DNA from 3 places in the Bradyrhizobium sp. CCGUVB1N3 genome. Region 1 is predicted to be linked to each of the others. Evidence: riboswitches for the same ligand, from Rfam matches in the RefSeq annotation. Region 1 holds a riboswitch; each other region holds the start of a gene.
What was found. A riboswitch is a leader RNA that binds a small molecule or an ion and turns the genes downstream of it on or off. The one in region 1 is predicted to bind cobalamin.
Positions count from the first base shown of each region.

Region 1 (3,238 bases):
GAACGCATCCAGCCGCTCATCGTCGCGGCCATCCGCCGGCAACACGGCAAGCGCGATGCCGCGATCCTTCGCCAGTTGCTGGAGGGCCGCAAGCCCATACGCCCAATAGGACTCGCCGCCGATCAGGCGCACCAAAATGCCGCGCGCTCGCGACAGCGTCCGCTCGATATAGGTGTCGACCGACAGCGGATGACGGAGCTCGGCAAGATTGGCGAGCCGCAGCGACGGCAGGCTAGCGCGCCCCCGCCGCCAGCCGGCCGCGAACGCAGCGAGATCGGAATCCGAGAACGAGAGCACCACGAGATCGGCCGGGTCCTGGCCGATGTCCCTTGGCGTCGCGGTCTCCTCCAGACCACGGCTCTCGCGGAAGACGACGTGCATCAGATACCAAGCCCTGATATTCCGAGTCCTGCCTTGATCGCGGCCTCGTCGATATCGCCGTGCTCGCCGATCACGACCAGCTTGGATTGCCTGGGACGCACGCCCCAGGGCTGATCGAACTGATGCCGCACGCGCTCGCCGACCGATTGCAGCAAGAGCCGCATCGGCTTGCCCTTGACCGCGATATAGCCTTTTGCGCGCAGCACGTTCTGCTCGCGCGCCAGCCGCTGCACCGAGGCGATCAGCGCCTCGACGTCGACGACCTCAGGCAGATCGATCACGACGGAGTTGAAATCATTGTGCTCGTGCTCGTCCTCACCGTCGTGATGCGAGGGGCGCGCGGCGAGATCGTCTTCGGCCGCCGCTTCCAGGCCGAGGATCACGCGCAGATCGACCGCACCGTCGACCACCGGCAGCATCGGCACGGGACGCGGCATCTCAGCCGCGATCGCCGCCTTGGCTGCTTCGAGCCCCGCCGCGCCTGCAAGGTCAGCCTTGGTGAGCAGCACGATATCGGCGCAGGCGATCTGGTCCTCGAACACCTCCGACAGCGGCGTCTCGTGATCGAGATTCTCATCCGCCGCGCGTTGCGCTTCCACCGCATCCGGATCCGGCGCGAAGCGTCCGGCTGCGACCGCCTCGGCATCAGCCAGCGCGATCACGCCGTCAACCGTGATCCGCGAGCGGATCTCCGGCCAGTCGAACGCTTTCAGCAGCGGCTTCGGCAGCGCCAGCCCCGATGTCTCGATCAGGATGTGGTCTGGCCTCACCCGGCGCGCGAGCAGTTGCTCCATCGCCGGAATGAAATCGTCGGCGACGGTGCAGCAGATGCATCCATTGGCGAGCTCGACGATGTTTTCTTCCGGACAATTGGCGTCCGCACAGGATTTCAGGATCTCGCCGTCGACGCCTTCGCTGCCGAACTCGTTGACGAGCACCGCGAGCTTCTTGCCGTTGGCATTGCTGATCAGGTGCTGGATCAGCGTCGTCTTGCCTGATCCCAGAAAGCCCGTGACGACCGTGACCGGGACTTTTGCGAGCGTATTCATTCGGCGGCCTCCGGCACGACGGCGATGGGGGGAATGCGGGCAAGCGATTGCTTGCGGAAGATTTCGGGACGGCTGCGCCAGGGCACGATGCCGTCGGGCGCCGCCGCGTAAGCCGAAGCGCCTGCGATCACGTCGTTCGCGTTGGCTTCCGACAGGCGCCCGTAGACATAGGACCATCGACCGGGCGCGCTGAGCGCGACCGAGCAGCCCTGGCTGCAGGCCGACAGGCATTCGACGGGAACCAAATTGACATCGTCAGGCACGCCGGCGTCGAGGATCGCGGCATGCAGCCGCGCGCCGGGCGTGGTTTCGCCTTCGCCCAGCGTCTGGCCAGCGCGGCAAGTGATGCAAACGTGAAGTGTGACGGCCATCGCCCCTTCCAGGATATCTGCGGGAGGCGATGAGGCGCACGAACCGCTCGAGGAGAGGATCCGTTTCCCCGTCGCGGAACACCCCGTCCGCCGGTCCAAAACATTCGCGCTGGCAGGTCTCCCGGCTTGCGGAGCAGGGTTTTATCCCTTCGATCCCCGCCTTCCCGATCCCCTTGGGGATCAGTGGCTTCGGGCATCTCTCCGGTCACGGTCGCGGGGGCGGCTGCTTTTCGAACACGAATCTTGCCGATTCGAGCCCTATCGCATTCCCTCTTCGCCTGTCGTAGGACAGGAACCAACGCTGGCCCACCATTTGCCCATGGCCGCCACTTGTCAAGCCGAAGGACCATTTCAGATGACGCCTGAACCGGATACCCCAGCGGTGCAAGACACCGACGCCCGGCATGCCACGAAAATGGCGAAGAAGAAGGTTGCCCGCGACAAGATCATGGCGACCAAGAGCGGCGAGAAGGGGCTGATCATCGTCCATACCGGCGCGGGCAAGGGCAAATCCTCCTCCGCCTTCGGCATGATCGTTCGCTGTGTCGCGCATGGCTTCCCTTGCGCGGTGGTCCAGTTCATCAAGGGCGCGTGGGATACCGGCGAGCGGCGGCTGCTCACCGGGCATTTTGGCGATCTCTGCCAGTTCCACGCCATGGGCGAAGGCTTTACCTGGGAGACGCAGGACCGTACCCGCGACATCGCCGCGGCGAAGGCCGGCTGGGTGAAGGCCAAGGAGCTGATATCGGACGAACGCCTGCGCATGGTCGTGCTCGACGAAATCAACATCGCGCTGCGCTACGATTATCTCGACATCGCCGAGGTCGTCGACTTCCTGAAGACGCAGAAGCCGCCGCTGACGCATGTCGTCCTCACCGGGCGCAACGCCAAGGACGAGCTGATCGAGATCGCCGATCTCGTCACCGAGATGACGCTGGTGAAACATCCGTTCCGCTCCGGCATCAAGGCGCAAGCCGGCGTCGAGTTCTGAGACTTTCGCGATGGCGCGCGCATTGATGATTCAGGGAGCGGGCTCGGACGTGGGCAAATCGCTCATCGTCGCGGGCCTTGCGCGCGCCGCAAAGCGCCGCGGCCTGCGCGTGCTCCCCTTCAAGCCGCAGAACATGTCGAACAACGCGGCCGTCACCGTCGATGGCGGCGAGATCGGCCGCGCCCAAGCCTTGCAGGCGCTCGCCGCCGGCGTCGAGCCGCACACCGACATGAATCCGGTGCTGCTGAAACCCGAGACCGATGTCGGCGCGCAGGTCATTGTGCAGGGCAAGCGCATCGCCACCGCGCGCGCCCGCGACTACGCGGCAATGAAACCTTCGCTGATGGGCGCGGTGCTCGAGAGTTTTGAGCGGCTGAAGGCGCGCGCCGACCTCGTTCTGGTCGAAGGCGCCGGCAGCCCGGCGGAAGTCAATTTGCGCAAGGCCG
Region 1 is NZ_JANADR010000001.1:2,325,234-2,328,471, forward strand. Features, by position in the region: gene cobN (cobaltochelatase subunit CobN) at 1-381, opposite strand, end outside; gene cobW (cobalamin biosynthesis protein CobW) at 381-1,430, opposite strand; gene NLM33_RS11090 (DUF1636 domain-containing protein) at 1,427-1,801, opposite strand; cobalamin riboswitch at 1,895-2,116, opposite strand; gene cobO (cob(I)yrinic acid a,c-diamide adenosyltransferase) at 2,157-2,792, shown strand; gene NLM33_RS11100 (cobyric acid synthase) at 2,803-3,238, shown strand, end outside.

Region 2 (3,238 bases), 5.7 Mb from region 1:
GAGGCCGATGTCTTCCTGCCACTGCACCGTACGGGCCGTCTCCGCCTTGAGGAATTGCTCGTATTGCGCGTCCGTCAGTTTGCCCTTGGCATGAGCAGCGCGAGCGTTGCGAACGTCGGCGGTCTGCGGGAACGAGCCGATCGTCGTCGTCGGAAAGGCCGGCAGACCAAAGCGCTTGCGCTGGACCTCTGCGCGGTTGGCAAAGGCGCTGGTACGGCGGCGCATCGTGTCGTCGATCGCTGCCATTCTCGGTGCAACGATCGCGTCGTGGATTTTCGGGGAGGTCTCGCGCGCCGTCGCCACCAGATCGGATGCGGCCAGGGCGGCTGCGACACTCGCCTCGCCTGCGAGCGCCTTCGCAAGGACCGTGAGCTCGCCGATCTTCTGCACCGAGAAGGCAAGCCAGCTCTTCACGTCCGGATCGAGATCGGTCTCGAGCTCAAGATCGATTGGGACATGCAGGAGCGAGCAGGAGGGCGCGAGCTGCACGCGATCCCTGCCGAACGTTGCAATGACGGGTTTGAACCGCTCGATCAATGCCGATAGGTCTGAACGCCACACGTTGCGGCCATCGATGACGCCGAGCGAAACCACGAGGTCCGCGCGGGCGCCGCATTCAATCTGGCTCAATTGTTGGGGAGCGCGGATAAGATCGACGTGCAGTCCAGCCACAGGCAGCTCCAGAGCGGTCGCCAGGTTGTCGCCGATCGCCCCGAAATAGGTGGCCAGCATGATCTTGATGTCAGGTACCTCCTTGGCGAGACACCCATAAGCCCGCTGAAGCGCATTCCGCGTGGTCTCGTCGAGATCAAGCACCAGACACGGCTCGTCAAGCTGGACCCACTCGGCTCCGCGTTTCGCCAGCTCCTTGAGAACCTCGACATAGACTGGCAGGAGACTATCGAGCAGCGAGATCGGATCAAACGCCAGATCAGCGCTCTTGCCGAGCTTCAGGAAGGTGACCGGTCCAACCAGAACCGGACGCGTTTGATAGCCAAGGGCTTTCGCCTCCTCATATTCCTCGATCGGCTTTCGGGAGGAGAGCCTGAAGGTCTGACCTTTATAGAATTCGGGCACCATGTAATGGTAGTTGGTATCGAACCACTTGGTCATCTCCTGCGCGGCGGACCCGCCGGCGTCATTGGGGTGACTGCTATTTGCTTCATGCTCCCCGCCTTGAGAGCCGCGCGCCATGGCGAAATAGGTCTTCAGCGGGACCGGACCTGCCTCCCAGCCATACGCCTCGGGAATGGCGCCCACCATGACGCTCGTGTCGAGAACCTGATCATAGAGTGAAAAGTCATTTGAGGGGATGACGGTGACGCCAAGCGAGTGCTGGCGCGCCCAGTTGGCGACACGAAGTCCGGCCGCAGCTTCAAGAAGCTGCCGGCTGCTGATCTTGCCGGCCCAGTAGCCTTCGAGTGCCAATTTGAGTTCGCGGCGTGGCCCGATACGTGGCGTGCCGAGAGTTGCGACAGGAAGTGAGAGAAGAGACATAGCTTTAACCCCATTATGGTGGGGGCAAAGGCCATGGCGGACGCGGGCAGGAGGGGCTGCGAAAGCGCCTGCTGCTTGGCGTACCACCGGACACCCCGCCCGTGGACGTTTATGTTGTCGGGGCAGGTCTCCTGGCTCGCGGGTCATCGTCTGCATCCGGCCTTCCCGAAGCATCTGCTTCAGTGACACGTATGGATGCGGACTCGCCGCTTACAGTTGCGGGGGCAGCGCCGGCATTACTTCAATCCTGAACGGATCGTGAGTGCACCGGCTTCCCTCTTAGCTCCAGATCGAGCGAGACCTGGAGAACCTCGACGCCTTCGATTTATCTGCAACCGGGGCGGTACGTCAACCTCTGAGGAGGACCACCTTTTCTGCGGCATGCTGCCGCGAATACGGCCTCAACAATGGAGGTCACTCCAAACGAACAGCTTGACGACGGGGTGCAAAACCAAATTTTGACCAGCGCCCCTGACGGCCATTGTTGTCGATAGGCTTGGCAGCCCTGTCCTTCCGATCTCAAGCGTTCTCATGTCCTTATCCAACGCCATGAGTTTCTTGTTCGTTCGGCACAGGGCGGCAATTTCTGCATCGATCGTCCAGCGAAGTCTAAACCTTTGCGCTCCGGTCAACTACCAATGTTAGCAATTGATCGAACCGGCAGATCGGTCAATCATGGAATGAAAGACCGTCACATAGGCCACACCTCACCTGTCGCAGACCCCGTTAAGAGCGCACGAGGGTGGCTTGTCGCCGTCACCGTGGAGTTTGACGGACCCGCTATGCGGTCCAGCAATTTGGCGTTCGACAGCCCCTATCGCAACCGAGCAGCTGGTCTGGCGAACAAGCCGCGAATTTGGAGAGTGCCGCTATGATTGCAACGGGCCTGTCGGATAATGTCATTCCTCGCGCCGACATCGTCAAACGCGCAGCGCGCATCGGAGCGGAAATCCGAAACATCAAGCTGTCGGGCGATCTACCGGACCAGACGATCGCCGCAATCAACGAGCTGCTGCTCGAGAACAAGGTGATCTTTTTTCGCGACCAGGGTCATCTCGACGACGCCGAAGCAGGAGCGCTTTGCTCTTCGTTTCGGAAGTCCGGCATGTCATCCGACGCTCGGTGCCATTAAGGGGACGGCGTCGATTATCGAGCTTGATTCGGTCCGCGCCGGCAGCCGGGCCGACCTGTGGCACACCGATGGGACCTTCGTCGATGGCTACCCTAAGATTGCGGTGCTGCGAGGCGTTGTGATGCCACCGTTCGGTGGCGATACGGTCTGGTCAAACACCGTCACAGCCTACCTCGACTTGGCACCGCCGCTGCAACGGCTTGCGGACAAGCTCTGGGCCGTTCACAGCAACGCCTTCGACTACGCAATAATGCCCCGCGCCAGCGAGCTCGACAAGAAGCACTTGGACGAAGTCTTCACCAAAACGATCTATCAGACTGAGCATCCAGTCGTGCGCGTCCACCCCGAGACTGGCGAACGCACGCTGCTCCTCGGCGCCCTGGTGCAACGTTTTGTTGGCATCCCGAAATACGACGGCCAGAAGCTGTTTGATCTGTTTCAGTCTCATATCACGGCGCTCGAAAACACCGTGCGCTGGAGTTGGAAGGAAGGTGATGTGGCGATGTGGGACAATCGCGCCACACAACACTACGCGGTGAACGATTACGGCGATCAGCATCGGGTCGTTCGTCGCGCCACCGTCGCTGGCGAGGTACCCGTCAGCATCGA
Region 2 is NZ_JANADR010000001.1:8,053,127-8,056,364, forward strand. Features, by position in the region: gene metE (5-methyltetrahydropteroyltriglutamate--homocysteine S-methyltransferase) at 1-1,497, opposite strand, end outside; cobalamin riboswitch at 1,601-1,826, opposite strand; partial or broken gene NLM33_RS38170 (TauD/TfdA dioxygenase family protein) at 2,369-3,238, shown strand, end outside.
Region 2: another riboswitch for cobalamin. It lies ahead of metE (5-methyltetrahydropteroyltriglutamate--homocysteine S-methyltransferase); the one in region 1 lies ahead of NLM33_RS11090 (DUF1636 domain-containing protein).

Region 3 (3,238 bases), on a different contig from region 1:
ACGACTAGCTCGGCCGTCTGCTTGGCGTCGCGTGCTTCTTCCGGTCGAAGACCGGGCACGCCCGCAGGGTGATCGGACAACATCCGCCCGGCGTGTATGCGTTGGCGCGTTTGAATTAGGCCGTCTGACCGGCTTCGCGTGGCCTGATCCCGGATGCTCGATCGCCCTCCGGACGCCGCGCTCGAGACAAGATCGTCGATCCGCCAGGTACGCGGATCACGTTCGAAGTTGTTGGATCCGAATGGGCCTACCTGCTTGGATCGCGCGTGCTTGACCACGAACGTTAGCGCGCCTTCCACGAGAGCCGCCGCCAGCACGCATACGGAGACGGATGCCGACTGGACATCCGAACGTTTCAACTCCGAAACGATCTGCACCCACCACGTATGAAACCCAGCGTAGCCGAGCGAGTTCAGCCTCGCGGCGAATGCATCCAATGGTTCCGCGTGTCGGGGCCTTCCATCGGTTCTTCTCGCGATGACATCCGTCACGATCGGCATCAGTTGGGAACGCGTGTCGCGGGGCATGGTGACGCGTTGCGCTTTCATCTGTTCGCTTGGGAGGGGGCCATTCCCATTGACCGGCATCGCGAAGTGCAGCGCGCCGTCGTTTTCCGCCATGTACTCGGCGAATAACAGGATCGTTATTGCGGCTTCGATGCCGGTCTCGGAACTGAAATACAACCAAACGGCATAGCTAATCACTTCCAGCGATAAAGAGGGGCCCGACCGATTGGCATGCATAGTCATCTACCTCTCGGCCGTTCCAATCGGTAAACTTGACGGTGCCGTTTTCCTTCTGAATCTTGACCTCCCCCCGCGCCAAAAGCTTGACGAATCTCGCCGAGGAGCACTATATGTAGTACGTCACGGTCTTCCAGTCCACATCTCGTCGGATGGAAGCTAAGAGGGAACCCGGTGCGCCGGCAACGGCTACTCCGAGGCTGCCCCCGCAACTGTAAGCGGCGAGCGGTTGTCATCATGGTCACTGGCGCGACAGCGCCGGAAGGCCGACAGCCGCAGCGACCCGCGAGCCAGGAGACCTGCCGCGACAGAACGAACGTCCTCGGGCGGGGTGTCCGGTGAGGCGCTTGCGGCCGGGGACATTTGCCCAGTCTCGCAAGTCGTCCCGCGCCCAGCCCCCAAACATCGCGGGGTTGCCGATGTCGCCGTCTTACGATTTCGATCAGCATGGTCATCTCGTTGAGCTGCCGAGTGTGCGGCCGCCCCCAGCGCAGGCAAAGCCTACCGCGCCTGAGCTGCGTCTTGTGCCGCCGCCATCGCCGGCTCCGCTGCCCTGGCCGCTCGCGCCATCGCCAAAGCCCTCCGACCTCACGCTCGATCGGTCGCGCAACGACCTGCTGACGTCGTTCGGCAAGCTGACGCTGACCGATCGTTATCTGCTCGCCGGCGAGAGCCTCCAGGATATGTTCGCGCGGGTGGCTTGTGCCTTCGCGGACGATGTTGCGCATGCCCAACGTCTCTATGATGCGATGTCTCGGCTGTGGTTCATGCCGGCCACACCAGTGCTCTCCAACGGCGGCACCACGCGCGGCCTACCGATCTCGTGCTTCCTTAACTCGGTGTCGGACTCGCTCGAGGGCATCGTCGGCACCTGGAACGAGAACGTCTGGCTTGCCTCCAACGGCGGCGGCATCGGCACCTACTGGGGCAATGTTCGCTCGATCGGCGAGAAGGTGAAGGGCGGCGTCACCTCGGGCATCATCCCGTTCATCCACGTCATGGATGGTCTGACGCTGGCGATCAGCCAGGGCTCGTTGCGGCGTGGCTCGGCGGCAGTCTATCTCGATATCCACCATCCCGAGATCGAGGAGTTCCTCGAGATCCGCAAGGCGTCCGGCGACTTCAACCGCAAGAGCCTCAACCTGCATCACGGCATCAACGTCACCGACGAGTTCATGCGTGCCGTGGGCGCCGGCACCACGTTCGCTCTGCGCAGCCCGAAGACCAACGAGGTCGTCCGCGAGATCGACGCTCGCCAGCTATGGCAACGCATTCTTGAGAACCGGCTGCAGACCGGCGAACCTTATCTCTTGTTCATCGACACTGTGAACCGCGCGCTCCCCAAGCACCAGCGCGAGCTCGGCCTCAAGGTCTCGTCCTCCAACCTGTGCAGTGAGATTACACTGCCGACCGGCATCGATCATCGCAACGAGGAGCGCACTGCGGTGTGCTGCCTGTCATCGCTCAACCTCGAGACCTGGGACCAGTGGAATGAGGCGCCCGGCTTCATCGAGGACGTCATGCGCTTCCTCGACAACGTGCTCACCCACTTCATCACGGTGGCGCCGGACGGCATGAAGCGTGCCCGCTACGCCGCCCTGCGCGAGCGCTCCGTCGGCCTCGGCGTGATGGGCTTCCACTCGTTTCTCCAGGCCAGGGGCATTCCGATGGAGAGCGTCCTGGCCAAGTCGTTCAATCTCAGCATGTTCCGAAAAATCCGTCGCGATGCCGACGCGGCATCCGTGGCGCTCGCTCGCGAGCGAGGCCCTTGCCCGGATGCGCTGGAATGCGGCGTGATGGCGCGCTTCAGCCACAAGATCGCGATCGCGCCGACCGCCTCGATCAGCATCATCTGCGGCGGCACCAGCGCCTGCACCGAGCCGATCCCGGCCAACATCTACACCCACAAGACGTTGTCCGGTGCCATCTCGGTGCGTAATCCGCATCTCGCCAAGGTGTTGTCCGCCAAAGGCGCCGACACTTTGGCGACCTGGCAGTCGATCATTGCGCACGAGGGGTCGGTCGCCCATCTCGACATCCTGTCGGAGCACGAAAAAGCGATCTTTCGCACCGCCTTCGAGATCGACCAGCGCTGGATCGTCGAGCTTGCCGCCGACCGCGCCGCGTTCATCTGCCAGAGCCAGTCGATCAACCTCTATCTGCCGGCCGACGTGGATAAGTGGGACCTCCACATGTTGCACTGGACGGCATGGAAGCGCGGGGTGAAGAGCCTCTACTACTGCCGATCAAAATCGATCTCGCGCGCGGCGTTCGCCGGCAAGATCGCCGACCGCGATAAGGCCGCGCCGCTGCAGCCGCCGCAGCGCACGGACTATGAGGAGTGCCTCGCATGTCAGTGATCGATCTCTCGTCCGTCGATCCTCGCACACTGATCGGCAAAGGGCGCGTCGGCCTCCTCGACTCGACCGGCAGCTATGACGTCGATCGCTACGCCTGGGCTTACGAGTTCTGGAAGCGCCAGCAGCAGACCCACT
Region 3 is NZ_JANADR010000002.1:344,033-347,270, forward strand. Features, by position in the region: gene NLM33_RS48350 (hypothetical protein) at 1-749, opposite strand, end outside; cobalamin riboswitch at 853-1,065, shown strand; gene NLM33_RS48355 (ribonucleoside-diphosphate reductase subunit alpha) at 1,163-3,103, shown strand; partial or broken gene NLM33_RS48360 (ribonucleotide-diphosphate reductase subunit beta) at 3,094-3,238, shown strand, end outside.
Region 3: another riboswitch for cobalamin. It lies ahead of NLM33_RS48355 (ribonucleoside-diphosphate reductase subunit alpha); the one in region 1 lies ahead of NLM33_RS11090 (DUF1636 domain-containing protein).